Regions from separate parts of the Streptomyces sp. NPDC051909 genome, predicted to be linked through region 4. Evidence: riboswitches for the same ligand, from Rfam matches in the RefSeq annotation. Region 4 holds a riboswitch; each other region holds the start of a gene.
The links. A riboswitch is a leader RNA that binds a small molecule or an ion and turns the genes downstream of it on or off. The one in region 4 is predicted to bind cyclic di-AMP.
Positions count from the first base shown of each region.

Region 1: it holds a riboswitch for cyclic di-AMP, as region 4 does, so the genes downstream of both, AB0M18_RS31605 (transglycosylase family protein) here and AB0M18_RS17265 (LysM peptidoglycan-binding domain-containing M23 family metallopeptidase) in region 4, are expected to answer to the same signal.
Region 2: it holds a riboswitch for cyclic di-AMP, as region 4 does, so the genes downstream of both, AB0M18_RS19415 (C40 family peptidase) here and AB0M18_RS17265 (LysM peptidoglycan-binding domain-containing M23 family metallopeptidase) in region 4, are expected to answer to the same signal.
Region 3: it holds a riboswitch for cyclic di-AMP, as region 4 does, so the genes downstream of both, AB0M18_RS15760 (LysM peptidoglycan-binding domain-containing protein) here and AB0M18_RS17265 (LysM peptidoglycan-binding domain-containing M23 family metallopeptidase) in region 4, are expected to answer to the same signal.

Region 1 is NZ_JBFAYA010000029.1:58,071-61,267, reverse strand. Features, by position in the region: gene AB0M18_RS31615 (cytochrome P450) at 1-178, shown strand, start outside; gene AB0M18_RS31610 (transglycosylase family protein) at 293-1,369, shown strand; cyclic di-AMP (ydaO/yuaA leader) riboswitch at 1,627-1,800, shown strand; gene AB0M18_RS31605 (transglycosylase family protein) at 1,804-2,499, shown strand; gene eno (phosphopyruvate hydratase) at 2,769-3,197, shown strand, end outside.
Region 2 is NZ_JBFAYA010000011.1:126,473-129,669, forward strand. Features, by position in the region: gene AB0M18_RS19405 (8-amino-7-oxononanoate synthase) at 1-627, shown strand, start outside; gene AB0M18_RS19410 (ATP-binding protein) at 783-1,217, shown strand; gene AB0M18_RS19415 (C40 family peptidase) at 1,275-1,751, opposite strand; cyclic di-AMP (ydaO/yuaA leader) riboswitch at 1,755-1,874, opposite strand; gene AB0M18_RS19420 (hypothetical protein) at 2,269-2,574, opposite strand; gene AB0M18_RS19425 (ATP-dependent Clp protease proteolytic subunit) at 2,582-3,197, opposite strand, start outside.
Region 3 is NZ_JBFAYA010000008.1:247,115-250,311, reverse strand. Features, by position in the region: gene AB0M18_RS15765 (polysaccharide deacetylase family protein) at 85-897, opposite strand; gene AB0M18_RS15760 (LysM peptidoglycan-binding domain-containing protein) at 1,061-1,930, opposite strand; cyclic di-AMP (ydaO/yuaA leader) riboswitch at 1,935-2,090, opposite strand; gene AB0M18_RS15755 (hypothetical protein) at 2,652-3,197, shown strand, end outside.
Region 4 is NZ_JBFAYA010000009.1:230,657-233,853, forward strand. Features, by position in the region: gene AB0M18_RS17255 (STM4011 family radical SAM protein) at 1-49, shown strand, start outside; gene AB0M18_RS17260 (SGNH/GDSL hydrolase family protein) at 46-840, opposite strand; gene AB0M18_RS17265 (LysM peptidoglycan-binding domain-containing M23 family metallopeptidase) at 1,015-1,995, opposite strand; cyclic di-AMP (ydaO/yuaA leader) riboswitch at 2,000-2,156, opposite strand; gene AB0M18_RS17270 (tyrosine-protein phosphatase) at 2,530-3,197, shown strand, end outside.

The DNA.
Region 1 (3,197 bases), on a different contig from region 4:
CGCCCCGCTGGCGCGCCTCGAAGGGCAGACGGCGCTGGCGACGCTCCTGACTCGCCTGCCGGACCTGCGACTTGGGGCCGATCCGGCGGAACTCCGGTGGCGCGGTGGGCTCATCATGCGTGGCCTGCGCACGCTTCCGGTGGAGTTCAGTGCTTCCCACAAAGCCACGCGTAACTGACGGACCATCAATACTGTGATCTTCGCGTGATCTGCCCTGCATCGACTTGTGACGTGCGTTCGAATGCCGCTACGTTCACCCGCAGTCTCAGCAGTCACGCGAAAGGCACTCCGCATGCGCTCCGGGAACGGACGACACCGCAGACCCCGCCAGGCCCCCGCACTCGTCGTCGCGGCAGGAGTCACCGGCTCGGCCATGGCGCTGCCGCTGCTCGCCACCGGCTCCGCCTCCGCCGCCGACGCCCAGACCTGGGACCGGGTGGCCGAGTGCGAGTCGGGCGGCGCGTGGAGCGCCAACTTCGGCAACGGGCTCTACGGCGGCCTGCAGTTCACCCAGGAGAGCTGGGAGCGGCACGGCGGCCTGGCCTACGCGCCGAGCGCGGACCTGGCGAGCCGGGCCCAGCAGATCGCCGTCGCGGAGAAGGCGTTCATGGCCGGTGACGACCAGTGGGCCACCTGCGCGCCGATCGCCGGCCTGAAGAAGGACGGCAAGACGCCGGCCGTCGACCCGGGTCCGGGTGTCACGCCCGAGGAGTCCACCGGCCCGGCGCCGGAGTCCAACCGCACCGACGGCCTGCCCGCCACGGGCTCCGGCAAGGCCGGCACCGGCACCACCGCCGGCCCCTCGGCCGGGACGGCCACTCCGGCGACCCCCGCCACCCCCTCCACCGGCACGCCGGCCGCCCCCGGGTCCACGACCGCGCCCGCCACCCCGGCGACCCCCGCCGCGCCCGCGACCCCCGGCAGCTCCGTAACGCCCGGTATGCCCGGAACGCCGGATGGATCCCTTCTGCCGGGCACGCCCGGAACGCCTGGAACACCCGGAACGCCTGGCGCCTCGGATGCGGCCACGCCCGGCACCGGCAAGCACCGGGGTGACGCCGCGGCAGATGACACGGGCGTAACGGACGGCACTGTCGATTCCGGACGCCATGCCGCGCCCGCTGACGGTGCGCAGGGTGACGCGACCAGTGATCCCGGGGCGGGCGATTCGGGCACCTCGGACAAGGCGGGCGAATACACCGTCAAGCCGGGTGACAGCTTGTCGGGCATTGCGCGGGACAACGGTCTCCACGGCGGCTGGTCCGCCCTCTATGACGCCAACAAGGAGACGGTCGGCTCCGACCCCGACCTCATCCTCCCTGGTCAGAGCCTTGAGCTGGGGCTCGGACTCGGCAGCGCCCAGGAGTAGTTCGCGGCTGAATGTCCGGTTCTGTCCAAGTGAGACATGGGTCTCTCTTGCCGAACTGGCGTGTCACGTCCGCAAACTTTGCTCGCCGCACTCCCCACCTGCGCAAACGGGGCCTGACGGAATGCAAGTAGGGGCGATTTTTCCGGGTTGATGGTCTTTGAACTTCTCCCGGGTCTATGTCTACGGTCGTCACCGCTCGCCACCGCGGGCCCCGTCGCCGGTACGCCGAATCCTGCCGCCGACCGATGGGAACAGTCGTCGCGCAAGCGCCGAAGGCAGGAGCGGGGGACCCAAGGTAAGTGCCGGCCCCGGCCGTTGAGACAGACGGCCGACGATCGGCTTGGGGTGAAGCCGCGTGCTAGGACACGCGGCCGGGCAACTCACTCGCCCGAACCCGACAGCTCACCTCGTAGGCGTCGGTGAGGAGAACTTCCATGCTGCTTTCCGGCAAGGGCAAACACCGTCGTGCCTCCAAGGCCACCCGCGCCGTCGCGCTCGTCGGCGTGGCCGGCGTCGCCGTCGCCGCCCCGCTGATGACCGCGGGCTCCGCCTCGGCCGCCACCAGCTCCGAGTGGGACGCCGTCGCCCAGTGCGAGTCCGGCGGCAACTGGGCCATCAACACCGGCAACGGTTTCTACGGTGGCCTGCAGTTCACCAACTCCACCTGGGCCGCGTTCGGTGGCACCGCCTACGCCGCGCGTGCCGACCTCGCGTCGAAGTCCCAGCAGATCGCCGTCGCCGAGAAGGTCCTCGCGGGCCAGGGCAAGGGCGCGTGGCCGAGCTGTGGCGTGGGCCTCTCCAGCGCCTCGTACGACGGCGGCTCCGCCGAGGCCGCGGCCCCGGCCCCGGCCCCGAAGCGCACCGCCGAGCAGCCGACCACCCGCAGCGAGCAGCGCACCGCGCCGAAGCCCGCGGCCAAGCCGGCTCCGAAGCAGACCGTCACCACCCCGACCGGCAAGAAGGTCGAGAAGGGCGACGGCGAGTACAAGGTCGTCTCCGGCGACACCCTCAGCAAGATCGCCCAGGCGCACCACGTCAAGGGCGGCTGGGCGAAGCTCTTCGAGCTGAACAAGGACATCGTCCAGGACGCCGACCTGATCTACCCGGGTCAGCAGCTCCACCTGAAGTAAGGAAGGACGGGGACGGTCCGGCGGTCGTCCCCTTCCCCCGCCCTCCCCGCGGTGACCGAGAGGCCGGCCCGGAGCATCCCGCTCCGGGCCGGTTTCGTACTCGTAGGTAACCGGGGTCTTTCGTCCCTCTATGCATGCCCTCGGGTCCTTTTTCGTCCCAGGGGGCGGGCGCCCGGCTGGCCGGAGGCCCCGAGCCGGTTAGGCTCTTGTCGCAAGGCGAACGAGACCTTGCCGCATGCGTCACAACCAGCGTCACATCCCAGAAGGAGATGCTCGTGCCGTCCATCGACGTCGTCGTAGCCCGGGAAATCCTGGACTCCCGAGGCAACCCCACGGTCGAGGTCGAGGTCGGCCTCGACGACGGCAGCACCGGCCGTGCTGCCGTTCCCTCCGGTGCCTCCACCGGTGCGTTCGAGGCCATTGAGCTCCGCGACGGGGACCCCAACCGCTACCTCGGCAAGGGCGTCGAGAAGGCCGTCCTCGCCGTCATCGAGCAGATCGGCCCGGAGCTCGTCGGCTACGACGCCACCGAGCAGCGGCTGATCGACCAGGCGATGTTCGACCTGGACGCGACCGAGAACAAGGGCTCGCTCGGCGCCAACGCCATCCTCGGTGTCTCCCTCGCCGTGGCGCACGCCGCCTCCGAGGCCTCCGACCTGCCGCTCTTCCGCTACCTCGGCGGCCCGAACGCGCACCTG
Region 2 (3,197 bases), on a different contig from region 4:
GACAGGGCACCGCTCGCCGCTCTCGCCACCGCCTGCCGCGAGCACGGAGCCGGTCTGGTCGTCGACGACGCCCACGGCTTCGGCGTGCTCGGCGACGGCGGGCGCGGCACCCTCCACGAGGCGGGCCTCGCCGGTGACCCCGACGTGGTCGCGACCCTCACCCTGTCCAAGTCCCTGGGCAGCCAGGGCGGCGCGGTGCTCGGCCCGGCCCGGGTGATCGAGCACCTGGTCAACGCCGCCCGTACCTTCATCTTCGACACCGGACTCGCCCCCGCGGCGGCCGGCGGCGCCCTCGCGAGCCTGCGCCTCATCGGAGCCGAGCCCGCCCTCCCGGCCCGCGCCGGCACCGTCGCCCTGACCCTGCACCGGCTGCTCACCGCCGCCGGACTGACCGCCGCGCGCCCCGACGCGGCCGTCGTCTCGGTACGCGCCCCGGGCCCGGAGGAGGCCCTGCGCTGGGCCGCCGACTGCCGCGAACTCGGCCTCGGCGTGGGCTGCTTCCGGCCCCCGTCGGTGCCCGACGGCATCTCCCGGCTGCGTCTGACGGCCCGCGCGGACCTCACCGACGCGGAGATCGAGCGCGCGGTGGCGACGATCGTACGGACGGCCCCGCCCGGCGCGCTCTGACGAGCGGGCGATCCGGTCGCCCGTCGGACGGTTCACCGCTTCGGGCGACAGATATCCGTATATCTGGTGGATCGGCGCACGGCGCGGTGACTTCGGTGGCAGGCTGACGCGCAGTGCATTCCGGGCGTGGCCCGGTGGGAGAAGGACGGCGTCGCATGGCAGACCACCAGGAAGCAACCGTCACGCTGCCGAGCGACCCCGCCTCGGTCTCCGCCGCGCGGCGGTACGTCGCGGAGGTGCTCGCCTCCTGGGGGCTCGACGGCGCGACCGACACGGCGGACGCCGTCCGGCTGATCGTCTCGGAGCTGGCGACCAACGCGGTGCTGCACACCTTCGGCCAGTCGCCCACCTTCACCGTCGACGTGCGTCTGGAGCGTGACGAGCAGCTGCACATCGGGGTCACCGACAGCCACCCCCGCTGGCCGCGCCGCCTTCCGGCGGCCGTGCAGCAGGACAACGGGCGGGGGATGGTGATCATCCGCTCCCTGACGAAGGAGGCGGGCGGCCGGCTCTCGGTGACCCCGACGGCGGAGGGCGGCAAGACGGTGTGGATCAACCTGCCGTGGACGGCTGCGCTGACCCAGGCCTGACCTCCCGGCGGTCCGGTACCGCCGGCGCGGGCCCGACCTCCCGGCGGTCCGGGCGGGTCACTTGACCCGGCCGTAGTAGACCTTCGAGGTCCAGATCTTGTCGAGCTTCACCCAGGACCCGGTCTTGGGTGAGTGCCAGATCTTGTTGCTACCCGCGTAGATCCCGACGTGGTACACGCTCCCGCGGGAGTGGAAGAACACCAGGTCGCCCACCTGCCGGCTCGACGCGGCGATGTGCCGGGTCTTGTTGTACTGCTGCTGCGCGGTGCGGGGCAGCGTCTTGCCCGCCTGCTTGTACGAGTAGAGCGTGAGGCCCGAGCAGTCGAAGCGGCTGGGGCCGGCGGCTCCGTACTTGTAGGGCGCCCCCTTCTTGGAGGCGGCGACGTTCAGCGCCTTGCCCGCGTAGGAGGTCGCCGCCTGGGCCTCTGGCACCGCTCCCGGTGCGAGGAGCGTGCCGCCGACGGCGGCGAGGGTGAGAGCCGAGACGGCTCCGGCCCGGGACAGCAGGGACGGGACATGCATCTGCGCAGTCATGCGCAACCCTTCGTCAGCCGCCTGCGAAGGATGACCTGTCGGGTTCGGGCTGGCGAAGATGCCCGGCCGCGGCTGCGGCTTCACCCCGAGGGTCGCCCCGTACTGCTCGGGCGGCCCGTGTTGCTCGGGTCCTCCACTCCTGCCGGTCCACTCCTGTCGACCAGACGTCCGGGACGGCGGCAGGACTCGGCGTCCGCCCGGACCGCCCCGCCGTGGGTGGCGGGGGCTTGTCGTCGACAGGGATCTTGACCCACACCGAGGGCGAAAACCGAGCCGAAACGGCGATATGTGAGGCTCCTCACGACTGATCCATTCGGGTGGACAGTCAGGTTTCGCGATCGTCAGAGGTTTGGCCCACGAGCCGTTCACCAGCGACAGGACGCCCGATTCCGCCAGATGCGTACACCTGTTGCGCAACTCACCTGAGCTCCATGTCGATTCGTCGACTACGCCGAAAGGGGGAGCGATTCTGCGGTCCCCGTGCCCCGTGTGGACCTCGACACGACACGCTCAGGTGTCAACTCGCCCTCTCCCCGGGCAGGGTGACGCGGCCCGAGCGCCGCTCACCGTCCAACACCCTTAGCGCACGCGCCAATGTGTCCACGTGCACCTCGCTCTCGCCCCGCAGATGCATGAGCGTCAGCGCGTCCCGGAGCGCCGTCGCCCGTCCGACCAGGGCCTGGGCCGCGCGCAGCGCCCCATAGGTATGCGAGGTCCTGGATGGATTGATCCTCCCCAGCAGATCGACGACTTCGAGGTACGCGTCCACGAACTCGCCCTCGGCGCGCGTCAGCGCGGGCAGCGGCGGCAGCTCCGGCACCACGGCGGCCTCACTCCTCCCCGGCGCCGGCGGACGCCCGGCGGCTGCGAACGACGTGGTCCACCAAGCCGTACGCGAGGGCCGCCGGCGCGTCGAGCACGGTGGTGCGGTCCAGGTCGGTGTCGATCCGCTCCCGGTCCCGACCGCTGTGGGCGGCGAGCATTCCGGCGATCAGCTCGCGCTGGCGCAGCAATTCCCGTGCCTGGAGGTCGAGATCGCTGGGCTGTCCCTGCAACGGCTCGTCGATCGAGGGCTGCTGGAGCACGATCCGGGCGCCCGGCAGGGCCAGCCGGCGGCCGGGCGAACCCGCCGCGAGCAGCACCGCGGCCGGCCCGACGGCCTGGCCGAGGCAGGTGGTCTCCACCTCGCAGGAGACCGTGCGGATCGTGTCGTACACCGAGGTCATGGCGCTCACCGAGCCGCCGGGGGAGTTGATGTAGAGGCTGATCACCTGGCCGGGTGAGGCGTAGTCGAGGTGCAGGAACTGTGCGATGACGTCGTTGGCCGAGGTCTCGTCGATCGGGGTGCCCAGGAAGACGACCCGCTCCTGGAGCAGCTTGGAGTAGGGGTCGAGGGTGCGGGTTCCGAAGCTCGTGCGCTCGGTGAACTCCGGAAGGACGTACCGC
Region 3 (3,197 bases), on a different contig from region 4:
TCTATGAGCAGCCGATCGAATTGCGAAAATCGGCAACCCGCCCGGTGGGCAGTGCGGCCTCCGGGCGGGACGGCGCCGGCCCGGTCAGGGTGCGGTGCGGACCGGGAAGCTGGTCGGGTGGCCCTGTTCCTTCAGCCAGGGCAGGACCTGGCGGAGGGCCGCGACGGTCTGGCTGCGGTCGCCGCCGCCGTCGTGGAAGAGGATGGTGGGGCCGTTGGACAGCTCGTTCTTCACGGTGCCGACGATGGCCGCGGTACCCGGGCGCTCGAAGTCCTTGGTGTCCACGTTCCAGCCGAGTGGGCGCATGCCCTCGGCCGCGGCGATCTTCCGGCTGTCGGGCGTGAACGCGCCGCCCGGCGCCCGGTAGTACTCGATCTTCGCGCCGCCGGCCGCCTCCTCGATCAACCGCTTCGCGTCGAGGATCTGCTGCCGCTGGTACGCGACCGGCTTCTTGTCCATGGTGGTGTCGTGGTCCATGGTGTGGTCGCAGAGCCGGTGCCCCTCGGCGACGACCCGCTTCACCAGCTCCGGGTGCTCCTTGGCACGCGGCCCGACCATGCAGAACGTGGCCTTGACGCCGTTCTCCTTGAGGATGTCGAGCATCTGGGGCGTCCAGTTCGGGTCGGGACCGTCGTCGATGGTGATGCTCACCGACTTCCCGCCCGCCTCGGTGGCGTGCGCGATGCTCACCGGGACCTTCGCCGGCTTGACCTGCTCCGGGCCCTTCCCGTCCTCGGTGGGCGGCACGCGCTGCTCCTGCCGCGCCCCGGCTCCTCCGCCGTCCCGCGCCTCCGCCTCCGTGTCCGTCAACACGGCGGCCCCCCAGGCGGCCAGGCTCAGCGCGACCGCCGACGCGACCGCGGCTATCTGCGGCGTGTACTTACTCTTCAGCCCCATGTGCTGCCCACTCCCCGTGACTCTCCCGACGGCTCCCGCAGGAGAGGACGGAGGAACGGCCGAGAAGGTTTCACCTGATCGCGTGAGGAATGTGGGCCAGGTGGCCGGGGGCGGGTCGACGTGCCCGCGGGTGCCGTGCGCGGCGCCCGCGGGCGACGGTCCGTCAGTAGGCGCCGAAGACGTTGTCGATGGAGCCGTAGCGGTCGGCGGCGTAGTTGCAGGCCGCGGTGATGTTGGCGACCGGGTCGTACGGGTCGAGCGAGGTGCCGGCCACGTGGTAGGCGCGGAAGGTGGGGTCGATCACCTGGAGGAGGCCCTTGGAGGGGGTGCCGGCGAGGGCGTTGGAGTCCCAGTTGTTGATGGCCCGCGGGTTGCCGGAGGACTCGCGCATGATGTTGCGGTAGATGCCGTCGAAGCTGCCGGGGATGCCTTCGCGGGCCATGATGTCGAGGGACTCGCGGATCCAGCCCTCGAGGTTGTCGGCGTACGTGTAGCCCGCGGACGTGGCGGAGCCGGTGGAGGTCGCGACGGCCTGGACCGCCTTCGACCGAACGGCCTTCGCGGGGGCCGAGGCGGCGGCCACGCTCGTGCCGGCCTTGGCCGCCTTGGGCGCCTTGGCCGCCTTGGCCGCGGCCTTCGCGGCGGTTCCGGCGACGGTGAGCTTCTGCCCCGGGTGGATCAGGCGCGGGTCGCCGCCGACGACGCGACGGTTGTCCTTGTAGAGCTTCTTCCAGCCGCCCTGGACCCCGTACCTGTGGGCGATCTTCGACAGCGAGTCACCGGCCACGACGGAATACCTCACCGGCGCCGCCTTCACGGCCGCCGGGGCTGTGAAGGGGGCCACTGAAGGCGCCGAAAGAGGCGTCTGCTTTGCCACTGCGACGGAGGGAGCGACGGCCGGGGTGGCCGCGCCGGCGGTGGTGGCGCCGGCCAGGGGCAGGGCGAGGGCGGCGCTGCCGGTGAGGCCGACGGCGGCGATGCCGCGGGCGAGCGGGGCGTTCTTCGGGCGGCGGTGCTTGCCGGATCCACGCATGGCGAGTTCCTCTCCTTCGCCTGCGAGGTGAGCTGTCGGGTTCGGGCAGGAGATGCCCGGCCGCGCTGCGCGCGGCTTCACCCCGAGCCGTCCCCGGAGACCGGGGCCGGCGGCGAACCTGGGTCCCCCGCTCCTGCCGGAAGTGTGGTGAGTGCGGTCGACCGGGCGGCGGCAGGATTCGGCGTTTCCGTCCGGTTTCGGGGCGACCGTATGCGAAGACAAATATCGAAAACAAGGAGGGAATTCATCACGCGAAATCGATCTGCGGGCAAATTCAAAAGGATCATCACGCCCGCTCCCACCCCTCACCCCAATCCTTTTCCGTCCGGCCGCTCCTGACGCCGCGACAGCATTCCGGAGGCCCTTCCGGAGACCGGTCCCAGGTGACCCACATCACCCCTGACCGATCGGCGCCGCCTGCCCACCTTTCCGGCTCGAATTACCCCCTTCATGAATCACCTCGGCATTTCGGCATTGCAATGGAATAGCCGGACATCGTCCGTTTTGATCCGGCACCGCCCGACGGCGGGCGGTGGCCCTTCGTCGGTCCGCCGACGGTCAGGGATCAGAACCGGCCACCCCTCCCCCGCCGGGCAACCCCGTCTCTCCCTCCCCCGTCCTCCGGGGGCAAGAGGGGCGCCCGGGGGATCGCAGGCGCCCGGAAGCGTGCTGGACGAGAACGATCGTGAGGTAGAGCGCTTTGATACGTGTCACACGCGGCATGACCACCGCCGTGACGCTCATGGCCCTGGCGGGTGTGTCGCCGGGGCTCGCGTACGCGCAACCGGACACCGCCTCGGCCGCCGTCACCGGATCCGCCGCGGCAGGGCTGCCCGAGGGGTGGCGGGTCGCCGGAAGCGGTGCGGGGCGGGAGTTGGTGTGGACGGCCGAGGAGGCCGTGCCGATGGGGGATGCCCGGGTCGAGTTCCGGGTCGACGGGAGACTGCTCGGGTACCCGGAGGCCGCGGCGGACGGGCGGTCGTTCCGGCTCGCCATCGGGGCTGAACGGGTGGACGGCGGGGCGCGGTTGAGCGTCACGGCGGGCGGACGGCGGCTCGATGCCGAGGCGCCGGCCCAGGCGCCCCGTCTGCGGCCGGCGGCTCCGGCAGATCCCGGGGCACGGCCTGAGGCGCCGCTGCCGGCGAATCCGGTGGATCCGGGGGTCCCCGGCCCGTACCGCACCGTGTCCGGCGAGTACGCGCTGAAGGACGTGCGGCTGCCCGGCTTCCCCGAGCCGGTCGAGATGCGCGCCGCCGTGACGGCGCCG
Region 4 (3,197 bases):
CCCGGCGAACCTTCCCGCGTACACGGGGCCGAAGCTCCTCCGGAGCTAGAGCGGCATCAGGTCGGGGCGCTTGGCCTCGACGTGGTCGCCGGAGCTCTCGCCGCGCAGTCGGCGTCCGATCCACGGCACCAGGTACTCCTTGGCCCAGTGGATGTCGTCCTTGCGGACCTCCAGGGTGCCGCGCGGCGGCTCCGGGGGCCACGGCTGCTCCGGGTCGGCGGGCACCTCCATGCCGAGGACCTGGGCGGCGCGCAGCGCGACCCGGGTGTGACCCTCGGGCGAGAGGTGCAGCCGGTCCTCGTCCCAGGCGCGCCGGTCCTGGACGGACCGCAGCGACCACAGGTCGAGCACCGGGCAGCCGTACCGGTCGGCGATGGCCCGGACGTGCCCGTTGTAGGTGGCGATCTTGCCCCGCAGATGCTTGAGCAGGGTCACGTCGCGGGTGTCGAAGCCGGTGGTCACCATGACGGTGCCGACGGCGGAGGTGAGGTCGGCGACGGCGCGCTCGAAGCGCTCGGCGACGTCGTCGGGGTCGGTGCCGGGGCGGATGATGTCGTTCCCGCCGGCGCAGAAGGTCACGAGGTCGGGGGCGAGTTCCTTCGCCCGCGGGACCTGTTCCGCGACGATCTGGTCCAGGAGGCGCCCCCGTACGGCGAGATTGGCGTACCGGAACTCGTCGTTCTCCGGCAGCTCGTCGGCGAGGAGGACCGCGAACCGGTCCGCCCACCCGACGAAGGCCCCGTCGGGACCGGGATCCCCCACGCCCTCGGTGAAGCTGTCACCGATCGCCGCGTACGACCCGAATGCATTGGTTTCTGTAGATCTCGAATCGTCTGCCACGGGACCACATCTTTCCCTTCCTGATGTGACCTACGCGACCGTAAGGAGGGGTTGACGCCGGGTGACATATGCCACCGATAAAGATTCCACCAAGCCGGAATACGCCGGAGGCCCGGCACGTGCGTGCCGGGCCTCCGGGTGCTGTCCGAACGGGGTCGGATGGTCGACGTGACGTCAGATGCTCACGCCGTGCTGGCGCAGGAGGGCCAGCGGGTCGATGTCGGAGCCGTACTCCGGGCCGGTGCGCATCTCGAAGTGCAGGTGCGGGCCGGTGACGTTGCCGGTGGCGCCGGAGAGGCCGATCTGCTGGCCGCCGCTCACGGTCTGGCCGGCGGAGACGGACAGCGAGGAGAGGTGGGCGTACTGCGAGAAGGTGCCGTCGGCGTGCTGGATGACGACCTGGTTGCCGTAGGCACCGCCCCAGCCGGCGGAGTAGACGGTGCCGGGGCCGACCGCGCGGATGGTGGTGCCGGTGGAGGCGATGAAGTCGACACCGGTGTGGTAGCCGGAGGACCACATGGAGCCGGAGGCGCGGTACGGGGTGGAGACGCCGCCGCCGACCGGGGCGAACCAGCCGGAGGAGGTGGCGGCGCCGGCCGAGGTGGACTCGGCGGAGGACGAGGAGGAGCTCGCGGCGGCCGGGGCCGCGGTGCGCTCGCTGCCGCGGGAGGCGCGGCTCGGCGCGGTGTCGCCGTTCTTGGCGGAGCTCTTCGCGGAGCTCTTGGGCGCGGCGGCCTTGGGCGCGGGGGCGGCCTTGGCGGGAGCGGCCTTGGCGGTGTTCTTGGCGCCGAGGGTGAGCTTCATGCCGGGGAAGATCAGCGAGGGGTTCTCGCCGACGACCTGGCGGTTGTCGCGGTAGAGCTTCTGCCAGCCGCCCGCGAGGTGGTGCTCGGTGGCGATCTTCGACAGGTAGTCGCCGCGCACGACGGTGTAGCTGGTGCCCTTGGCGGCCGGGGCCTTGGCGGGGGTGACGGCGGCGGGCGCGACGGCGGCGACGGCCTGGAGCGGGGCGGCGGGGGCGGCCTGCTCGGCGGCGTGCGCGCCGGTGGCACCGATCAGCGGGAGGGCGACGACGGCGCCTCCGGCGCCGGCGGCCACGAACCCGCGGGTGATCGGGTTGGCCTTGGTACGGCGGTGCTTACCCTTCGCGGGCATGGCGGTTTCCTCTCCGTCGCCTGCGAGGTGAGCTGTCGGGTTCGGACTGGAGATGTCCGGCCGCGCGGTCGCGCGGCTTCACCCCGAGCCGTCCTTCTCTCCGAGGGATCGGCGACTTACCTGGGTCCCCCGCTCCTGCCGTGTACGGGTGAGTGCGGATTCCGGTCGGCGGCAGGATTCGGCGGTCCGTCCGGAGTGAGCGCGACGCTAGACGAGCGGGGACGAGCGGAACAAGCCGCCGGTTCCATTCGATCTCGAATTCCGTGATATCCGCCCGGAATTCCGGTGACCCTCCGTGGATGACGGTCTCTCGATCTCCCTTTGCCGAGGGGAATTTGGAAAAGACGATCAGCCACGGTCCGTCACGTCTATGACGCTGCTCACGCCCCGGATCCCATCTCCCCTGCAACCAGGGCGCGTTATACGCAATCGCCCAATACGGACAGATCACCCATTCCATCCCGAGGGGGTGCCCGCGCGGTCCGCCAGCCATGATGATTGCCGCAGGAACCGATCTCGAGAGCAGGAGCAACCGTGACGCAAGCGACGACCGAGCCCGAGCTCACCGGCGTACGCAACTTCCGCGATCTGGGCGGACTGCCGACCGTGGACGGCCGGTCCGTGCGCCCCGGGCACCTCTTCCGCAGCGGTCACCTGGCGCACGCCACCACGGAGGACGCGGCCTTCCTCGCCACCCTGGGACTGCACACGGTCTTCGACTTCCGCAACGAGGCCGACCGACGGATCGAGGGCGCGGACGTCGAGCTCCCGGGCGTGCGGAACGTGAACATCCCGCTCAACGACCCGGCGGACGGCAAGGAGTTCTGGAAGCTGGTCCGCGACGGGGACCTGGATCAGCTGCGCGGGATCCTGGGCGACGGCAAGGCCGCGGCCCGGATGTCCGACTCGTACCAGAAGATGATCGTCGGGCGGACCGCCGAGCACAGCCGCATCCTGCACGCGATGGCCGAGGACAGCGTCCCGGCCCTGATGCACTGCGCGGCCGGCAAGGACCGGGCCGGCCTGGCGATCGCGATCTCGCTGCTCGCGGTCGGCGTGGAGCGCGAGGCGATCGAGGCGGACTACGTGAAGTCCAACGCGCCGCACCGCCGCTACAAGGTGCAGCGCAGCTCCACCGCCCCGGACGGGATGTCGCCCGAGGTGATGGAGCTGCTCGCGCCGCTGTTCGACGCGCGGGTGGA